One region of the Blastococcus sp. SYSU D00695 genome, then DNA from elsewhere that is predicted to be linked to it. Evidence: riboswitches for the same ligand, from Rfam matches in the RefSeq annotation. Region 1 holds a riboswitch; each other region holds the start of a gene.
What was found. Region 1 has a riboswitch for S-adenosylmethionine ahead of ACI781_RS04215 (BMP family ABC transporter substrate-binding protein). Riboswitches for the same ligand answer to the same signal wherever they lie in the genome.
Positions count from the first base shown of each region.

Region 1 (6,453 bases):
AGCAGCAGCGGCGCGGGCGCCGGCACGTACAGCGCGACGGCGGCCGCGGTGATCCCGCCGGCGACCAGCTGCCCGTCCCCGCCGAGGTTGAACTCCCCCATCCGCGCCGGGACGGCGAACGCCAGCGACATGGCGAGGATGGCGGTGAACCCGGCGACGGCGAAGTCGATGTTGCTGACGCTCAGCGCCCCGCGGACCATCGCGTCGTAGCCGCGCAGCGGGTCCACGCCGGCGGCGAGCATGACCACGGCGCCGACGAGCAGCGCCACGGCGACGGCCCCCAGCGGCACCAGCGCGGCGGGCGCGGACAGCCGGGCACGCTCCAGCAGGGCGCTCACCGCTCCCCTCCCCCGCCGGCGCCGGGGACCGCGCCGGGCACGCCGCCGTGGACCCCGCCGCCGTGGACCCCGCCGCCGTGGACCCTGCCGCCGTGGACCATCGCCGCCCCGAGCACCTCGTCGGTCGCGTCGGCGGCGTCGAGCTCGGCGGTCACCTCGCCGTCCAGCATCACCAGCACCCGGTCCGCGAGCGCCCGCAGCTCGCTGATCTCGTAGGAGACGAGCAGCACCGCGCCGCCGCGGGCGCGGTAGTCCAGCAGCAGCCGGTGGATCTCCTCCCCGGCGCCGACGTCGACGCCCTGGGTCGGCTGCTCGACCACCAGCAGGTCCGCCTCGTGGTGCAGCTCGCGGGCCAGCACCACCTTCTGCGCGTTGCCGCCCGACAGCGAGCCCAGCGGCACCGCGACGCCGGCGGTCTTCACGCCCAGGCGGCGGACCAGCTCGACGGCCTGGGCGCGCAGCGCCCGGGTGGACAGGCGCCCGCGGCGGCCGATCGGCGGCGTCCGGTGGTGGCCGAGCGCGAGGTTGTCGGCGACCGACAGCGCCGCGGCGGTGCCGACGCCGGGGCGGTCCTCGGGGACGTAGGCGATGCCCAGCCCGCGGCGCTCCCGGATGCCCAGGCCGGCGAGGTCCCGGCCGTGCAGGCGCACCGTGCCGGCCTCGGGGGTGCGCATCCCGACGACGGTCTCCACCAGCTCGCGCTGCCCGTTGCCGGAGACCCCCGCGATGCCGACGACCTCCCCGGGGCGGACCCGCAGCGAGACGTCCCGGACCCGGGCGGCCCCCGCCGCGGCCGGCAGCCGCAGGCCCGACACCTCCAGCACCGGGTCGCCGGAGACGGCGCCGCGCGGGTTGACCGCGGGCACCAGCCCGCGGCCGATCATCGCCTCGACGATCTCGCCGGCGGTGGTGTCCGCGGTGGTCAGCCGGGCGGTCACGGCGCCGTCGCGCAGCACCGTGACCCGGTCGGTGGCCTCGAGCACCTCGCGGACCTTGTGCGTGACCAGGGCGACCGTCGTCCCCTGCTCGGCCATCCGGCGGACGACCGCGAACAGCGAGTCGACCTCGCCCGGCGTCAGCACGGCGGTCGGCTCGTCGAGGATGAGCACCTCGGCCTGCCGGTGCAGCGCCTTGAGGATCTCCACCCGCTGGCGGACGCCGAGGGGGAGGGTGTCGACGCGGGCGGTGGGGTCGACGTCGAGCCCGATGCGGGCGGACAGCTCCTCGACCCGGCGCTCGGCGGCGCGGCGGTCCAGCAGGCCGCGGCGGGCGGGCTCGGCGCGGTAGACGACGTTCTCGGCCACGCTCATCGAGCCGAACAGCCGGAAGTGCTGGTGGACCATGCCCAGCCCGGCGGCGATGGCGTCCAGCGGCGAGCCCAGCCGGACCTCGCGGCCGTCGCGCAGCACCTGCCCGGCGTCGGGGCGGTGCAGCCCGTAGAGGACCGACATCAGGGTGGACTTGCCGGCCCCGTTCTCCCCGACGACGGCGTGCACGGTCCCCCGCTCGAGGACCAGGTCCACGCCGTCCACGGCGACGACGGCGCCGAAGCGCTTGGTGACGCCACGGAGCTCGGCCGCGGGGTGGGCCCCCGCGGCCGAGCCTCCTGTGGTGCCCGGTGCCGTGCTGGTCATCCAGCGGCCGGGTCGTCCACGGTGATCGTGCCGTCGATGATCTGGTCGCGGACCTGCTCCAGCTGCGCGACGACGTCGGGGTGGTCGGCGATCAGGCAGCCGGAGTCGGCGAGGTCGTCGGCGAAGGCGGTCAGGCCCACGCCACCCTCGGCGAGCCCGTACACCTGCGCGCCGCCGGTGTCGCCGCCGAGGATCGCGGTCACCGACTCGGCCAGCGCGACGTCGACGTTCTTGATGACGTTGTCGACGACGTGGCCGGGGGCCGAACCGCACTCGTTGACGTCGACGCCGTAGGCGGAGAACCCGCCGGCCGCGGCGACCTCGAAGGCGCCCACGTTGCTGCCGGAGGCGGCGAGCAGCACCTGGTCCGCACCGCCGTCGGCCAGCACCTGGGCCTGGGCGCCGCCGCGAGCGGGGTCACCGAAGGGGTTGTCGCCACCGACGAACAGCGGGGTGGAGGTGGCCTGCGGGTTCACGCTCTGCGCGCCGGCCTGGAACGGGTCGACCCAGCGGCGGATGAAGGGCGTGTCCAGGGCCGCGACGACACCGATCTTCCCGGTCTGCGTCAGCAGCCCGGCCTCGACGCCGGCCAGGTAGGTGGCCTCGTGCTCGCGGAACGCGGCGCACGTGACGTTCTCCGGCTGCGGGTCGGGGCAGCCGTCCACCAGCAGGAACTGCTGGTCGGGGTTGTCGACCGGCACGGTGGCGAACGCGTCCTGCAGGGAGAAGCTCAGGCCGATGACGACGTCGGGCCGCTCCCGCACCGCGGCCTCGACGTTCTGCTGGATCGAGGTCGGGTCGGTGCTCTCGTAGACGTCGAGCTCCAGCCCCTCCTCGTCCGCGACGCGCTGCGCACCCTCGACGGCGAGCTCGAGGAAGTTGTTGCCGCCGACCGGGTTGGGGGTGATGACGATGATCGAGCCGGCGGAGTCGCCGCCGTCACCGCCGTCCCCACCTCCCGAGTCGCTGTCGGCGCAGCCGGAGAGACCCACCACCGCCACGAGGGCGGCGGCGGCCAGCGGGCCGCGGCGTCGACGGGACAGGTCGGTCATCGGGTGCTCCCTGCGGAGGGCGCCGCCGGCGGCGGCGCGGGGGTGGGGGACGCCGCGGCCGGTCCGGCCCGAGGCGAGCACCACGTCGGTTCCCTCCTGCGCCTTACCCGGAACACCGCGTCCAGGTCTGGTCGTCACCCGGAGCACCCCGCGACGGAGAGGGTTGCCGGCCAGCGAGCCGGGGCTTGACGCTGGCACTCAGGACCGGGGCAGAAGGTACACGGGGCACCGGGTGCCACGAGCGGCCGGCCCGGCGACGCCGTCCCGCAGACCGGGACGGCCGTCCACGTGCTGGGACGGCCGCCGCGGTGGGAGACTCGGACGCGTGAGCCTGCCGCGCGCCGCGCTGACCGAGCGGATGCTGCCCTTCACCACGACCGTGTTCGCCGAGATGTCGGCGCTGGCCGCGCGGACCGGGGCGATCAACCTCGGCCAGGGCTTCCCCGACACCGACGGGCCGCGGTCGCTGCTGGAGGACGCCGTCGCCGCCGTCCGCGGCGGGGTCAACCAGTACCCCCCGGCGGCCGGGATGCCCGTCCTGCGGGAGGCCGTCGCCGCGCACCAGGAGCGCTTCCGCGGCCTGCGGGTCGACCCGGACGACGTGCTGGTGACCGTGGGCGCCACGGAGGCCATCGCCGCCACCGTCCTCGCGCTGACCGAGCCCGGCGACGAGGTGGTGACCTTCGAGCCCTACTACGACGGCTACGCCGCGACGATCGCGCTGGCCGGGGCGCAGCGGCGGACGGTGGCGCTGCGCTCCCCCGACTTCGCCGTCGACGAGGACGCGCTGCGGGCGGCGTTCTCCCCGCGCACCCGGCTGGTGCTGCTGAACACCCCGCACAACCCCACCGGCAAGGTCTTCGACCGCGCCGAGCTGGAGCTGGTCGCGCGGCTGGCCGCCGAGCACGACGCGGTGGTCGTCGCCGACGAGGTGTACGAGCACATGACGTACGGCGTCCCGCACCTGTCGATCGCCACGCTGCCCGGGATGGCCGAGCGGACGCTGACCATCTCCTCCGCCGGCAAGACCTTCTCGGTGACCGGCTGGAAGGTCGGCTGGGTGCACGGCCCGACCGAGCTGGTCGCCGCCGTCAGGGCGGTCAAGCAGTTCCTCACGTTCGTCGGCAGCGGCCCCTTCCAGCCGGCCGTGGCCCGCGCGCTGGCCCTGCCTGACGAGTACTTCCAGGGGCTGCGCGCGGACCTGCTGCGCAAGCGCGACCTGCTGGTCGCCGGCCTGGAGGCGGCGGGGTTCGCGACCAACCGGCCCGACGGCACCTACTTCGTCACCGCCGACGCCGCCCCGCTGGGCTACACCGACGCGATGGCGCTGTGCTGGGACCTGCCGGAGCTCGCCGGGGTGGTCGGCGTCCCGGTGCGGGTCTTCCACGACGACCCCACCGCCGCCCCGTCGCTGGTGCGCTTCGCGTTCTGCAAGCAGGACGCCGTCCTCGCCGAGGCCGCCGAGCGCCTCGCCGCGCTGGGCGCCCGCCTCGCGCGCTGAACCGCGGCGTCCCCCACCGCTCGACATCAGCGGTGGGGGACGCGGCGGTCCTGCTCAGTAGGTGAAGCGGCCCACCGTGGTGCGCAGGTCGGCGGCCATCCGGGACAGCTCGTCGACGGCGGTCCGCGTCTGGGTCAGCGCCTGCGTCGTGGAGTCCGCGGCGGTGGAGACGCCGGTGATGTTGTCCGCGATCTGCCCCGACCCCTGCGCCGCCTCGGCCACCGACCGGGCCATCTCGTTCGTCGTCGCCGTCTGCTCCTCCACCGCCGAGGCGATCGTGGTCTGCCGGTCGGAGATCTGCGCGACGATCGAGCTGATCTCCCCGATCGCCGCCACCGCCGCCGTCGTGTCGCCCTGGATCGCCTGCACCCGGCGCGCGATGTCCTCGGTCGCCTTCGCGGTCTCCTGCGCGAGCTCCTTGACCTCGTTCGCGACCACCGCGAAGCCCTTCCCGGCCTCCCCGGCCCGCGCGGCCTCGATCGTGGCGTTGAGCGCCAGCAGGTTCGTCTGCTCCGCGATGGAGGTGATCACCTTCACCACGTTGCCGATCTCCACCGACGACTCCCCCAGCTTCGCCACCGTCGCCGTCGTCGTCTCCGCCGCGGTCACCGCCCGGTGCGCCACCTCCGACGCCTCAGCGGCGTTCGTGGCGATCTCCCGGATCGAGGCACCCATCTGCTCCGCACCCGCAGCGACCGTCTGCACGCTGCGCGACACCTCGTCGGCGGCGCCGGCGACCACGCCGGACTGGGCGGAGGTCTCCTCCGCCGACGCCGAGATCTGCGCCGACGACGCCGACAGCTCCTCCGACGACGCCGCCACCGCATCCGCCGCGCCCACCACGCCGGCCATCACACCGCGCAGGCTCTCCTGGGCCGAGGCCAGCGACGCGGCCATCTGGCCGAGCTCGTCGCGGTCCCGGGCCACCGGGACGACGGTCAGGTCACCGGCGGCGAGCCCACCCACCGCGGCCTGCACGGAGCGGACCGTGGCCAGCAGCCGGCGGATGAGCAGGAACGCCAGGCCCGCGGCCACCGCGATCGACACCAGGGCCGTGACGGCGAGCAGCGTGATGGAGCGGCTCACCGCGGCCGCGGCCTCGGAGTTGCGGCTCTCGGCCTGGGCGGACTGCGCCTCCCCCTCGGCCTCCAGCGCGTCGGCGAGGTCGCTGAGCGGCTGGCTGGAGACGTTCACGTAGACGTCGTGGAAGGCGGCCAGGTCGCCGGCGTCGGCCGCGGGGAACAGCTGCGCGGCGTTGGTGCTGACGACGGCGTCCCGGTTGTCGAGATAGGCCTGCACGGCCTCCTGGTCGACGATGTAGGGCTCGTAGTCGGCCAGGGCCTGGTCGACGTCGGCCATCTTCTCGTCCATCTCCGCCCGCAGCTGCTGACGGGTGGCCGGGTCCGCGACGCCGTACTGCAGCATCCGGGCGCGGTAGGCGGCCTGCGCACGCTGCACGGCCGCGAGGTCGTTCAGCGGCTTGAGGTTCTCGGCGTAGATGGCCTCCTGGCCGTCGCGCAGCTCACTGAGCTGGTTGATCGCCAGCGCGTTCGTGCCCAGGACGACGGCGGCCAGCAGGGCCACCACCATCCCGATCTTGGCGCCGATCGGCCGGTCGAGGAGCCAGCCTCCCCTCCGCCGGAGCGGGGCGGAGCTCGGGGGAACGGACATGTGCGTACTCCTGCACGAGAAGGGGGGAGACCCGGAGGCCGGTGCGCGGGGGCCGATCGGCTGCGCAGGGACAGATTCGGCCATTGCGGACGGTTCGGAACTCGAATGGCGGTCGTGTCGCGCTCCGATCAGGAATAGTCCGACGACCGTTTCTCCCGTGTCGACTCGTCGCCATTCCCCTCGCCACCGCGAATGGCGCGGACGCCCTGCCGGCACCCGGTTCCGGGAATGGCGGAGGGCGCGGGACCGGATGCCGG
Region 1 covers NZ_JBJGZP010000004.1:92,644-99,096, reverse strand. Annotated here, with positions in the region: gene ACI781_RS04225 (ABC transporter permease) at 1-338, opposite strand, end outside; gene ACI781_RS04220 (ABC transporter ATP-binding protein) at 335-1,972, opposite strand; gene ACI781_RS04215 (BMP family ABC transporter substrate-binding protein) at 1,969-3,024, opposite strand; SAM riboswitch class IV at 3,118-3,230, opposite strand; gene ACI781_RS04210 (pyridoxal phosphate-dependent aminotransferase) at 3,350-4,525, shown strand; gene ACI781_RS04205 (methyl-accepting chemotaxis protein) at 4,580-6,196, opposite strand.

Region 2 (6,453 bases), on a different contig from region 1:
CCATCGCGGCGACGGCGTCGATCTCGACGAGGAAGCCGTCGTGGCCGTACGGCGAGGAGACGACCCGCAGCGGGACGCCGAGGCCGTCGGCGACGCGCTGCTGCAGCGGCAGGGGGTAGAGCCGGTCGCTGTCCACCCCGGCGACGACGGCCCGGGCGGTGACCCGGCGCAGCGCCGCCTCCACCCCGCCGCGGCCGCGGCCGACGTCCCAGGTGTTCATCGACTCGGTGAGCACCACGTAGCTGCCGGCGTCGAAGCGGGCGACGAGCTTGTCGGCGTGGTGGTCCAGGTAGGAGGCGACGGCGAAGCGGCCGTCGTCCTGCACGACCGCCCCGAAGCGCTCCTCCAGCTCGAACGCGGTGCGGTAGGTGAGGTGCGCGATCCGCCGGGCGACCCCGAGCCCCGCGACGGGCCCGGGGCCGGGCAGGTAGTCCCCGCCCGCCCAGGCCGGGTCGGCGCGGATCGCCGCCTGCTGCGTGGTCTGGGTGCCGACCTGGTCGGCGGTGGCGGCCGCACCCGAGGCGAGGAAGAACAGCGCGCCGACCCGCTCGGGATGCCCGACGGCCCACTCCAGCGCCCGCATGCCGCCCATCGACCCGCCCAGCACGGCGGCCCAGCGGTCGACGCCCAGGGCGTCGGCCAGCGCGGCCTCGACCGCGACCTGGTCGGCGACGGTCACCGCCGGGAACCGCGAGCCCCAGGGGGCGCCGTCGGGCGCGGACGACGACGGGCCGGTCGTGCCCTGGCAGCCGCCGAGCACGTTGGCGCAGACGACGAACAGCCGGTCGGTGTCCAGCGGCGCGCCGGGCCCGACGAGCCCGCCCCACCAGCCGGCGGTGGGGTGCCCGGGGCCGGCGAGCCCGGCCAGGTGGCTGTCGCCGGTCAGCGCGTGCTCGACGAGCACCGCGTTGCCGCCGCCGGGCGCGAGCGTCCCCCACGTCTCGTAGGCGACGCGGACGCCGGGCAGCACCCCGCCGCGCTCCAGGGCCACCGGGCCCTCGACGTCGAGGAACAGCCGGTCCCCGACCGGGTCGCCGTCGCGCCAGCCGCCGGTGCGGGCGGGGGTCCGGGACGCCGGACCGGCGCCCCGGACCCCGGTCACGTCAGGCGCTCTTGGCGGCGCGGAAGCCGGCCTCGAGGTCGGCCAGGATGTCCTCGATGCCCTCCAGGCCCACCGCGAGGCGCACCAGGCCCGGGGTGACCCCGGTGGTCAGCTGCTCCTCGGGGGTGAGCTGCGAGTGCGTCGTCGACGCCGGGTGGATCACCAGGCTGCGGACGTCGCCGATGTTGGCCACGTGGCTGTGCAGCTCCAGGGCGTCGACGAAGCGCTTGCCGGCCTCGACCCCGCCGTGCAGCTCGAAGGTCAGCACGGCACCGGCGCCGCGCGGGGCGTACTTCTGCTGCGCGGTGTGCCACGGCGAGGACGCCAGGCCCGGGTAGTTCACCCGGTCCACGGAGTCGTGGTTCTCGAGGAACTCCGCCACCCGCTGGGCGTTGGCCACGTGCCGCTCCATGCGCAGCGACAGCGTCTCGATGCCCTGCACCACGAGGAAGGCGTTGAACGGGCTGACGGCCGGGCCCAGGTCGCGCAGCAGCTGCACCCGGGCCTTGAGCGCGTAGGCCGGCGCGCCGAGGTCGGCGTAGACGACGCCGTGGTAGGTCGGGTCCGGCTCGGTGAAGCCGGGGAACTTGCCGCTGCGCCAGTCGAAGTTGCCGCTGTCGACGATGAGCCCGGCGATCGCGGTGCCGTGCCCGCCGAGGTACTTGGTCGCCGAGTGGACGACGACGTCGGCGCCGAACTCGATCGGCCGGATCAGGTACGGGGTGGCGATGGTGTTGTCGACGATCAGCGGGACGCCGTTGCGGTGCGCGACCTCGGAGACCGCGCTGATGTCGAGGACGTCGCCCTTCGGGTTGCCGATCGTCTCGGCGTAGAAGGCCTTGGTGTTCTCCTGGACCAGCGACTGCCAGTTCTCCGGGTCGTCGGGGTCCTCCACGAAGGAGACGGTGACGCCGAGCTTGGGCAGCGAGTGGTGCAGCAGGTTGTACGTGCCGCCGTACAGCGACGCCGACGCGACGACGTGGCTGCCGGCCTCGGCGATGTTGAGGATCGCCAGGGTCTCGGCCGCCTGGCCGCTGGCGACGGCGAGCGCGGCCACGCCGCCCTCCAGCGACGCGACGCGCTGCTCGAGCGCGTCCTGCGTCGGGTTCATGATCCGGGTGTAGATGTTGCCCATCTCGGCCAGCGCGAACAGGTCGGCGGCGTGCTGGGCGTCGCGGAACTGGTAGCTGGTCGTGGCGTAGATCGGCAGCGCGCGGGCGCCGGTCGTGGGGTCGGGGCTGGTGCCGGCGTGGATCTGCCGGGTCTCGAAGCTCCAGCTCTGGGGGTCGGTCATGCGCCGGTCTCCTCTCGGTCGGGAGACCCGGCGGCGCACCGGAGACTCCGTCTTGCCGGGCGGCGGGCGCCGTCCGACCGGCTCTTCCCCTGGGAGCACCTCGGACGGAGAGAGGTTGCCGGGCAGCCAGCCAGGTGCTTGTCACTGCCACTCGTGAGCCACCCCGAAGATAGCGGCCCCGTCGTCCCACCCGTCACAGGGGTGGCGGCGACGGGGCGCTCAGGTCGTCGGCGCGGACCCGGGCGCGTCGGCCGGCGTCGGGGCGGCCGGCGCCGTGCCGGTCGGGCTGCCGGTCGGGCTGCCGGTCGCGGGGGACGACGACCCGGGGGTGCCGGAGGGCGTCGCCTCCCCGCCGGTCGTCGTCGGCGCGGCGGTGGGGCTCGCGCTCGTCGGGGCCGGGGCGGTCGACTCCGCCGGCGGGGCGGTGGGGGAGGGGGCGGCCGGTGTCGGCTCGGGAGCAGGGGCCGGTGCGGGGACGACGGCCACCTCGCCGCCGTCCCCGGCGGGCTCGGCCCCGGCGGCCTCCGGGTGCACGTACAGGTAGAGGACGCCGAGGGCGACGAACAGCACCGCGAGGACGACGGTCGAGGTCCGGGCGCGGCCCAGCCGGCGCGGGATCGCCGCCCACCAGCGGCGCGGGCCGTCGGCCGGGGCGGTGGTCGGCGTGGGCGCCGGGGCGGTCGGCAGGACGCCGGTCGCCGGCACGTCGCGGGCGGGCTCGCCGGGCCCGCGGCCGTCGGCGCCGCTCACCCGTCCCCCCGGGCGGACAGGACGCCGGGGGCGTCGGTGGCCACGGGCGGCGGCGGCACGTTCAGCCCGTGCCGCCGGAAGGCCAGCACGACCCGCGCCCGCAGGTCTCGGCCCACCTCGAACTGCTTGCCGGGCAGCGTCCGGGCCACCATCCGGACGTTCACCTCGTCCAGGCCCAGGCTCTCCACGCCCATCACCGAGGGCTCGTCGAGCAGCAGCGGGCGCAGGGCCGGGTCGGCGAACGCGTCGTGGCCGACCCCGCGGAGGATCTCGTTGACCTGGTTGACGTCGACGGCGGCCGGCACCGGGACGTCGACCACCGCGCGCGCCCAGTCGCGGGACAGGTTGACGACCTTGACGATCTGGCCGTTGGGCAGGGTGATCACCTCGCCGTCGGCCGACCGCAGCCGGGTGATCCGCAGCGTGACGTCCTCCACCGTCCCGCGGGCCGGGTCGTTGCCGCCCACCACCTGGATGGAGACGACGTCGCCGAAGCCGTACTGGCGCTCGGTGATGATGAAGAACCCGGCGAGGACGTCGCCGACGATCCGCTGCGCGCCGAAGCCGAGGCCGACGCCGAGCACGGTGGCGGGCGCGACGAGGCCGGTGACGGGCACGCCGAGCCGGTCGAGCACGAAGAAGACGGCGACGGCGTAGATCAGGACGACCAGCGTCCAGGTGATGACCTGCGTGAGCGAGTGCCGGTGCTTGGCCGCCTCGGACCGGACCAGCGCGTCACCGCCGGTCGAGCGCCGGTCGATGCTGGTCGTGATCTTGCTGCCGGTCCAGGCGACGAACCGGGCCAGGAGCACCGAGGCCAGGATGATGAGCACGATCTCCAGGCCGCGGCCCGACAGCCAGTCCAGCAGCTCGTCCAGCGGTTGCACGGCCTTCCCCTCGTCCTCCGTCGTCCGTCGGGACCATTCTCGCCGACGGGCTCAGCGCGGCTCGACGAACAGCGAGGCCGCGGAGCGGCCGATGCGGCCGGTGCCGTCGAACAGGTCCGTGAAGCACTGGGCCGCGCCGGCGGGCCCGAGCGAGGTGGTGGCGTCCATGCCCAGCCACTCCCCGGCCGGCTGCCGGTACAGCGACACGGTCAGGTCGACGTTGGCGAACGTGGCGCGCGTCCAGTCCAGCTCGGCGGAGATGCCGCTGGCCGCGTCCGTCATCACGAGCAGGTGCTCCAGAGGGGTGATCGCCTCGCCGGCGACCAGCGGCGCCAGCGGGCGGGTCCACGCCGCGGCCGGTCCGGGGGCGTTGAACGAGCCGCTGGTGAACCGCCACTCCAGCGCCCGGTGGTAGGCGACCTCCTCGGAGAAGAACCGGGGCAGCTCCGGGCGGCCGGCCTGCGGCCCGGTGTGGTGCGGCAGGTCGGGGGCCGGCACGTCGACCGGTGAGCCCTCCCGGACCCGCATCCGCCAGGCGGTGACCCGCATCCGCGGCACGCCGCCGGCCTCCAGCGTGGCCTCGACCAGCTCCACCCGCCGGCCCGGCCGCAGCACGCGGGTGGCGACGCGGACCGGGCCGACCGGCACCGGCCCCAGCACGTCGAAGGACAGCCGCACCGGCCGGCCGCCGGGGACGCCGCCGGCCCGCTCGACCGCCCGGGCCAGCAGCGCCGCGGGCGGCCCGGCGTGCTGGAGGCCGGGGTCCCACGGGCCGATGGTGAGCGCGGTGGCGAGGAACGCCCCGCCGTCCGGGTCGTCCCCGTCGGGCAGGTACAGCGCGGCAGGCAGGTCCACCGCCGCAGTCTCGCCCGCGGCCGGCCCCGGCCCGCGACCGGCCGCCGCGTCGCCCCGGTCGTCGGCGAGGGGTGGTCCCGTCGCGGTCAGCCGACCGAGCCGTCGCGGCGGGCCAGCCAGAGCGCCGTCCCCAGCCACCCGGCCGCGGCCAGCGCGGCGAGCACCCACAGCCAGCGCAGCGGCTCGCCCGCCGTCGACAGCACCAGCAGGACCGCGACCACCAGCACGGCACCGGAGACGGTGAGGGAGCGCAGCAGGACGTCGACGGTGCCCGGGCCGGGGATCGCGACGAAGACGACCAGCGCCACGACCAGCAGGAAGGCGGCCAGCGCGGCGAGGTAGACGGAGGCGACGCCGTACTGCGCCGGCAGCGCGACGCCGGCGAGCCCGAAGAGGACGACGGCGAGCCCCAGCAGCAGCAGCGTGCGGCGCCGGCGGGGCGACCACGGCGGGTGCGGGGAGGTCACGGACCGAGGGTCCCCGGTGACCGGGCCCGGCGCATCAGACCGGGGGCCGATGAGTTCGCGTGTCGCCGTCCGTCTCTCCTCCGACGGGGCCGAGCGGCCCCCCGACGACAGGAGCAGCACCGTGCGCCGGATCTTCCTCAACCTCGCCGTCTCCGACCTCGCGGCGTCGCGGGCCTTCTACGCGGGGCTCGGCTTCCCCTTCGACGAGCAGTTCTCCGACGAGAACGCGGCCTCGGTGGTGGTCGAGGAGAACGTCTCCGTGATGCTGCTGACCCGCCAGCGCTTCGCCGACTTCGTGACCGGCCCGATCGGTGACCCGGCGGCGGGCCCCACCCAGCTGACGGCGATCTCGGCCGACAGCCGCGAGGCGGTCGACGACCTGCTCGCCCGCGCGCTGGCCTCGGGCGGCAAGCCGTGGAAGCCGGCCCAGGACCACGGCTTCATGTACGGCGTCAGCTTCGCCGACCCGGACGGGCACGTCTGGGAGGTCATCTGGATGGACCCCTCGGCCGTCGGCTGACCGCCCCCTCCCCGGTGTACGTCTGCGGTCCTGCACCGGGCGGGCCCGGGCCTGCGCGGGGCGTAGGGGGCACGGGGCGGTTCGGGGACTACCGTCCGGCCCGTGCCCGTCGCCGTCCGTCCCGGCCTCGGCTACGCGGCGACGATCGGGTCGGCCGCCCTGTTCGGCGTCAACGGGACGGTGTCCACCCTCGCCCTGCAGGCCGGCGTCGAGCCGACCCGGCTGGTGGCGCTGCGCTGCGCGGGCGCCGCGGTCGGGCTGCTGGCGCTGCTGGCCGTCCTCTCCCCGGCCCGCCTGCGGCTGACCTGGCGCGAGGTGCCCTTCCTCGCCGCGTTCGGCGTGGTGGGCGTCGCGCTCACCCAGTTCCTCTACTACGTGGCGATCGACCGGCTGCCGGTCGGGATCGCGCTGGTCTTCGAGATGACGGCGCCGGTCCTCATCGCGCTGTACGTGTGGCTGGTCCGCCGGGAGCGGGTGCGCCGCCGGCTGTGGGCGGCGCTGGGGCTGTCGCTGTCGGGGCTGCTGCTGGTGGCGCAGGTGTGGGAGGGCGGCGGCTCGCTGTCGGCCACCGGCGTCGC
Region 2 covers NZ_JBJGZP010000031.1:32,428-38,880, reverse strand. Annotated here, with positions in the region: gene metX (homoserine O-acetyltransferase MetX) at 1-1,102, opposite strand, end outside; gene ACI781_RS16875 (bifunctional o-acetylhomoserine/o-acetylserine sulfhydrylase) at 1,104-2,396, opposite strand; SAM riboswitch class IV at 2,440-2,555, opposite strand; gene ACI781_RS16870 (hypothetical protein) at 2,616-3,146, opposite strand; gene ACI781_RS16865 (mechanosensitive ion channel family protein) at 3,143-4,033, opposite strand; gene ACI781_RS16860 (thioesterase family protein) at 4,085-4,888, opposite strand; gene ACI781_RS16855 (hypothetical protein) at 4,975-5,355, opposite strand; gene ACI781_RS16850 (VOC family protein) at 5,477-5,875, shown strand; gene ACI781_RS16845 (EamA family transporter) at 5,978-6,453, shown strand, end outside.
Region 2: it holds a riboswitch for S-adenosylmethionine, as region 1 does, so the genes downstream of both, ACI781_RS16875 (bifunctional o-acetylhomoserine/o-acetylserine sulfhydrylase) here and ACI781_RS04215 (BMP family ABC transporter substrate-binding protein) in region 1, are expected to answer to the same signal.

Region 3 (6,453 bases), on a different contig from region 1:
ACGCGACGGCCGTGGCCTGCGCGAGGGCGACGCCACCACCGGCGACGATGCCCTCCTCGACGGCGGCCTTGGCGTTGCGCACCGCGTCCTCGATGCGGTGCTTGCGCTCCTTGAGCTCGACCTCGGTCGCGGCGCCGGCCTTGATGACGGCGACACCACCGGCCAGCTTGGCCAGGCGCTCCTGCAGCTTCTCGCGGTCGTAGTCGGAGTCCGACTTCTCGATCTCGGCGCGGATCTGGTTGACCCGGCCGGCGATCTGGTCGCTGTCGCCGGCGCCCTCGACGATCGTCGTCTCGTCCTTGGTGACGACGACCTTGCGGGCGCGGCCGAGCAGGTCGACGCCGGCGCTCTCGAGCTTGAGGCCGACCTCCTCGCTGATGACCTGGCCACCGGTGAGGATGGCGATGTCGGCGAGCATGGCCTTGCGGCGGTCACCGAAGCCGGGGGCCTTCACCGCGACGGACTTGAAGGTCCCGCGGATCTTGTTCACGACCAGGGTCGCCAGGGCCTCGCCCTCGACGTCCTCGGCGATGATGGCCAGCGGCTTGCCCGACTGCATGACCTTCTCCAGCAGCGGGAGCAGGTCCTTGACCGAGCTGATCTTCGAGTTGACGACGAGCACGTACGGGTCGTCGAGGACGGCCTCCATGCGCTCGGTGTCGGTGACGAAGTAGGGCGAGATGTAGCCCTTGTCGAAGCGCATGCCCTCGGTGAGCTCGAGCTCGAGGCCGAAGGTGTTGCTCTCCTCGACGGTGATGACGCCTTCCTTGCCGACCTTGTCCATCGCCTCGGCGATGAGCTCGCCGATGGCCGGGTCGGCGGCGGAGATCGACGCGGTGGCGGCGATCTGCTCCTTGGTCTCGACGTCCTTGGCGGTCGAGAGCAGGTAGTCGGTGACCGACGCGACGGCCTTCTCGATGCCCTTCTTCAGGGCCATCGGGTTGGCGCCGGCGGCGACGTTGCGCAGACCCTCGCGGACGAGAGCCTGGGCGAGCACGGTGGCGGTGGTGGTGCCGTCACCCGCGACGTCGTCGGTCTTCTTCGCGACCTCCTTGACGAGCTCGGCCCCGATCTTCTCCCACGGGTCCTCGAGCTCGATCTCCTTGGCGATGCTCACACCGTCGTTGGTGATCGTGGGGGCGCCCCACTTCTTCTCCAGGACGACGTTGCGGCCCTTGGGGCCGAGCGTCACCTTGACGGCGTCGGCGAGGGTGTTCATGCCCCGCTCGAGGCCGCGGCGCGCCTCTTCCTCGAAGGCGATCATCTTGGCCATGTGGTGATGTCCTCCATGCATGGATCGCTGCACGGCCGGGACCGGCGCCCGCGACGGACGACACCGGTGCTGCGGACGCTCCGTCGGTCCGCCGACCAGTGCCTCACCGTTCCGACCTGATTGGCACTCGGCACTGTCGAGTGCCAACCGAAGTCTGGCACTCGCCCCTGCCGAGTGCAAGAACGGGGGTGGACGGCGGACTGTTCCCGGCCCACCGGCCGAGTGACCGCCGCACCGGCGCCCCGGGTCCTCGGGGGTCGCCGGCATGGGAAGCGATCCCCACGTCTCCGGCCCACAGACGTGGGGATGGCTTCCCATGCCTCGACGCGGGAGAGGTGGACGGGTCCCGAGACGCACGGAGGCCCGGCCCCCACTCCGGGGACCGGGCCTCTGCGAGGACCGCGAGGGGTCAGGCGACGCGGACGCCGTCGGCCTGGGGACCCTTCTCGCCCTGGACGACCTCGAAGGTGACCCGCTGGCCCTCGTCGAGGCTCTTGTAACCGTCCATCTGGATGGCCGAGTAGTGGACGAAGACGTCCTGGCCGCCGTCGACGGCGATGAAGCCGAAGCCCTTCTCGGCGTTGAACCACTTCACGGTGCCCTGTGCCACGTGTGCTCCCACGGTGCGTGCGGACGGCCCCCGTCCTCCGGGTGCCGGGTCACCAGCTCTCCCGCCCGTACGACACGTGCGTGGAACTCGAACCGCGCGGAAAGCTACAACAAAGAGACGTCGAACACACCGGGTCGGCGCGCGACGTCACCCGGCCGAGCGGACGTCCTCGTCTCGCAACCCGGTCGGGGGACGGGGCCGCCCCCTAACGGATGAGCCCGGCCGCCCGGAGGGACTTCAGCGAGGGCTCCACGCGGTGGGTCGGGCCGACCACCGGCTCCAGCGGGTCGAGGGTCTTCAGCCCCTCCCCGGTGTTGAGGACGACGGTCTCCTTCGCCGGGTCCAGCCGCCCGTCGGCGACGAGCTGGCGCAGGACGGCGACCGTCACCCCGCCCGCGGTCTCGGCGAAGACGCCGGTGGTGCGGGCCAGGTCGCGGATCCCCTGCACGATCTCCTCGTCGCCCACCCGGCCGACCGCGCCGCCGGTGCGCCGGATCGCGTCGAGCGCGTAGGGACCGTCGGCGGGGTTGCCGATGTTCAGCGACTTCGCGATGCCGGTGGGCTTGACCGGCTTGACGACGTCCCAGCCGTTGTCGAACGCCGTGGCGATCGGGTCGCAGCCGGCGGACTGGGCGCCGAACACCGTCCACTCCGAGGCCTCGACGATCCCGGCCGCGGCGAGCTCGCGGAAGGCCTTGTCGACCTTGGTGAGCAGCGACCCGGACGCCATCGGGATGACGACCTGGGCGGGGATGCGCCAGCCGAGCTGCTCGGCGATCTCGTAGCCCACCGTCTTGGAGCCCTCGGCGTAGTAGGGACGGACGTTCTGGTTGACGAACGCCGTCTCCTCGAACTCGTCGGTCTCGCCGAGCTCGCTGGTCAGCCGGTTCACGTCGTCGTAGGAGCCGTCGACGGCGACCAGCGTCTGGCCGTAGACCGCCGACTGCACGACCTTGCCCGGCTCCAGGTCGCTGGGGATGAACACGACCGAGGGCAGGCCCGCGCGGGCGGCGTGCGCGGCGACGGAGTTGGCCAGGTTGCCGGTGGAGGCGCAGGCGATCTGCGAGTAGCCCAGCCGCCGGGCCGCGGTCGCGGCGAGGCTGACCACGCGGTCCTTGAACGAGTGCGTGGGGTTGGCCGAGTCGTCCTTCACCCACAGGCCACCGGTGATGCCGAGCTCGGCGGCGAGCCGGTCGGCGCGCACGAGCGGGGTCATGCCGGGGTCGAGCGAGACCCGGTCGGCCGGGTCCTGGCCGACCGGCAGCAGCGCGGCGTAGCGCCAGATGTTCTGCGGCCCGGCCTCGATCTGCTCCCGGCTCACCGCCTTCATCAGCTCGGGGTCGTAGTCGACCTCCAGCGGCCCGAAGCACTCGGCGCAGGCGTGCTGGGCGATGAGCCCGAAGGTGGCGCCGCAGTTGCGGCACACCAGGCCGCGGGCGGGACACGGGGGGACCGGGCCACCGGCGGACGCGTCGGCCTGGGCGGATCCGGGAGCGGTCAGGGTCATGCGACGACTACCTCCTCATCTTCCCCGCGGCGGGCCGTCGAGCCGCGCGGGACGGAATTGGCACCTCTCGCCGCGCATGCGCGCGGACGGCGGTTGCCGGGGCTTCGTCGGGCCGTGTCCCTCTGCCCCTCTGGATGAGTGGAACGGCTCCATGCTAACCCGCCGGGACCCGGCTCCAGGACCCCGGCCAGACTGCGGGCGTGGCCACGCGCATCGTCTACACCGACCTCGACGGCACCATGGTGGGCCCGCGCGGCTCGTTCTGGCACACCGCCGGCCGGGACCTGACCGCCGAGCCCGCCACCGCACTGCTGGACCTGCACCGGGCCGGCGTCCCGTTGGTCCTGGTCAGCGGGCGGACGCTGGAGCAGGTGGTCGAGGCCGGCCGGATCTTCGCGGCCGAGGGCGCGATCGCCGAGCTGGGCGCCGTCGTCAGCTGGAAGGGCGGCCGGGAGCGGCACCTGCTCACCGGCGACCTCCCGGCCCGGTACGAGGGGCGGACCCCGATGGACGTGTTCGCCGAGACGGGGCTCGTCGACACCCTGCTGGCCCGGCACGCGGGCCGGCTGGAGTGGCACGCCCCCTGGCACGCCACCCACGAGGCCGACGCGCTGCTGCGCGGCCGGGTCGACCCGCGCGCGATCGAGGCCGAGCTGGCCGAGGACGGGTACGAGTGGCTGACGCTCAACGACAACGGCGCAATCCAGGCGACGCCGTCCATGACGCTGGACGCCGACCCGGCACCGCCGCACGTCTACCACCTGATGCCCCGCGGCATCTCCAAGGGCAGGGCGATCGCCTGGGACCTGCGCCGGCGCGGCATCGACCCGGCCGACGCGGTGGCCATCGGCGACAGCGTCAGCGACCTGGACATGGCGCCCGCGGTCGGCCGGCTGTGGATCACCGCCAACGGCGCCGAGGTCGACGGGATGGCCCAGCGCCTGGCCGCCGTCCCCAACGCGACCGTGACCGGGGCGCCGATGGGCGAGGGCTGGGCCGAGGCCGTCCGCGCCAGCCTGTGACGGCGCGGGCGGCCCCGGCTCAGGAGGTGACGTCGCGCCGGGCGAAGTGGCGGAAGGCCAGGGCGGTGAACACGGCCGCGTAGACCAGCGACTGGACGACGCCGCGGAACATGTCCCCCGAGTCGACCGGCGTCAGCAGCAGGTCGGTCCAGGCGAACTCCTCCGCCGTCGGGAACCAGTCCCGGATCGACCCGAGCTGCTCCACCTGGTCGAGGATCGCGAACACGAACATCGTGAACACCGCCCCGCCGACGGCGGCCAGCGGCGCGTCGGTGACCGTGGACAGCCAGAACGCCAGGGTGCCGACGACGAGCAGGTGGACGGCGAGGTAGCCGACCATCCCGGCCAGCCGCAGCATGCCCTCCCCCTGGTCGAGGGTGACCCCCAGCGGGGTGCGGATGGCGTCGAAGCCGAACGCGAGCCCGCCGGCGACGACCGCGACCACGGTCAGCACCACCAGGGCGCCGACGGACAGCAGCAGCGCCGCGGCGAACTTCTGGCGGAGCAGCCGCATGCGGGGGACGGGGGTCGCCAGCGTGTACCGCAGCGACCCCCACTGCGCCTCGCTGGCCACGGTGTCGCCGAAGAACAGCGCGTAGACCACGACGAGGAAGAAGCCGGTGGTCGCGAACAGCACGAACAGGGTGAAGTTCAGCCCGCCGGAGGTCGCGACGTCGACGAGGTTGAGCCGGCTGTTCTCCTGCGCGTCCTCGCTCGCCCCGAACTTCAGCGCGGCGATGAGGATCAGCGGCAGGGCGACCATCAGCGCCAGCACGCCGAGCGTCCGGCGGCGCTTGAACTGCCGGCGCAGCTCGACCGACAGCCGCAGGGTGCGCTCGGGCCGGTAGCCGGCCACCGCCCCGGTCGGCTGCACGTGGCCGGTGTCGACCGCCATCAGGACCCCTCCCCCACCAGCGCCAGGAACGCGTCCTCGAGCCGCCGCCGCGGCGTGAACTGGTCGACCGCCACGTCCGCGGCGACCAGGGCCTGCAGCGCCTCCGCCCGCGAGGTGCCGCGGCCGAGCTCGGCGACCAGCCCGTCGTCGGTGCGCTCGGCGGTCACGCCGGGCAGCGCCTGCAGGACGGCGATCGCCCGCGCCTCGTCGGCGTCGTCGACCAGGCCGACGAGCACCGAGCCGCCGGTGCCCACGATCTCCTCCACGGTGCCCTGCGCGATCTTCTGGCCCTTGGCCATGACGACGACGTGGCTGCAGGTCTGCTCGATCTCGCTGAGCAGGTGGCTGGAGACGATGACGGTGCGCCCGGTGGCCGCGTAGGAGCGCAGCACCTCGCGCATGGCGTGGATCTGCGGCGGGTCGAGGCCGTTGGTCGGCTCGTCGAGCACGAGCAGGTCGGGCAGCCCGAGCATCGCCTGCGCGATCGCGACCCGCTGCCGCATGCCCTGGCTGTAGCGGCGCACCGGCCGGTCGACGGCGGCGCCGAGGCCGGCCACCTCGATCGCCTCCTCCATGTGCGCGTCCGCCTCGGGGCGCCCGGTCGCCGCCCAGTACAGCCGCAGGTTCTCCCGGCCGGACAGGTGCGGCATCAGCCCGGTGCCCTCGACGAAGGAGCCCAGCCGGGACAGGACCGGCCGGCCGGGGCCGGCGGCGTGGCCGAAGACGCTGATCCGCCCCTCGGTCGGCCGGATCAGGCCCATGAGCATCCGCAGCGACGTCGTCTTGCCGGCGCCGTTGGGGCCGAGCAGCCCGAGCACCTGGCCGCGGCGCACCTCGAACGAGAGGTCCCGGACGGCGACGAAGCCGTCCTTGTAGGCCTTGGTGACGCCCTCGAACCGCAGCGGCACGTCCTCGCCGTCGGGCTCGACGACCGACACCCGCCGCCGCTGCCGCCGCCCCCACAGCACGGCCGCCAGCCAGCCGAGCAGGGCCAGGCCCGCGAGGACGCCGAGCAGGACCCACCAGCGGCTGCCGTTGCTGTCGCCGACCGGGGTGCCGGCGACCTCGGGCACGGCCAGGACGGTGCCCTCACCGTCGGCCGGCGCCACCGAGTAGACCGCCGCCTGGGCCGGCAGGGCGTAGGCC
Region 3 covers NZ_JBJGZP010000043.1:10,034-16,486, reverse strand. Annotated here, with positions in the region: gene groL (chaperonin GroEL) at 1-1,273, opposite strand, end outside; gene ACI781_RS18355 (cold-shock protein) at 1,683-1,883, opposite strand; gene thrC (threonine synthase) at 2,089-3,390, opposite strand; SAM riboswitch class I at 3,403-3,531, opposite strand; gene ACI781_RS18345 (HAD-IIB family hydrolase) at 3,591-4,412, shown strand; gene ACI781_RS18340 (ABC transporter permease) at 4,432-5,307, opposite strand; gene ACI781_RS18335 (alpha/beta fold hydrolase) at 5,307-6,453, opposite strand, start outside.
Region 3: it holds a riboswitch for S-adenosylmethionine, as region 1 does, so the genes downstream of both, thrC (threonine synthase) here and ACI781_RS04215 (BMP family ABC transporter substrate-binding protein) in region 1, are expected to answer to the same signal.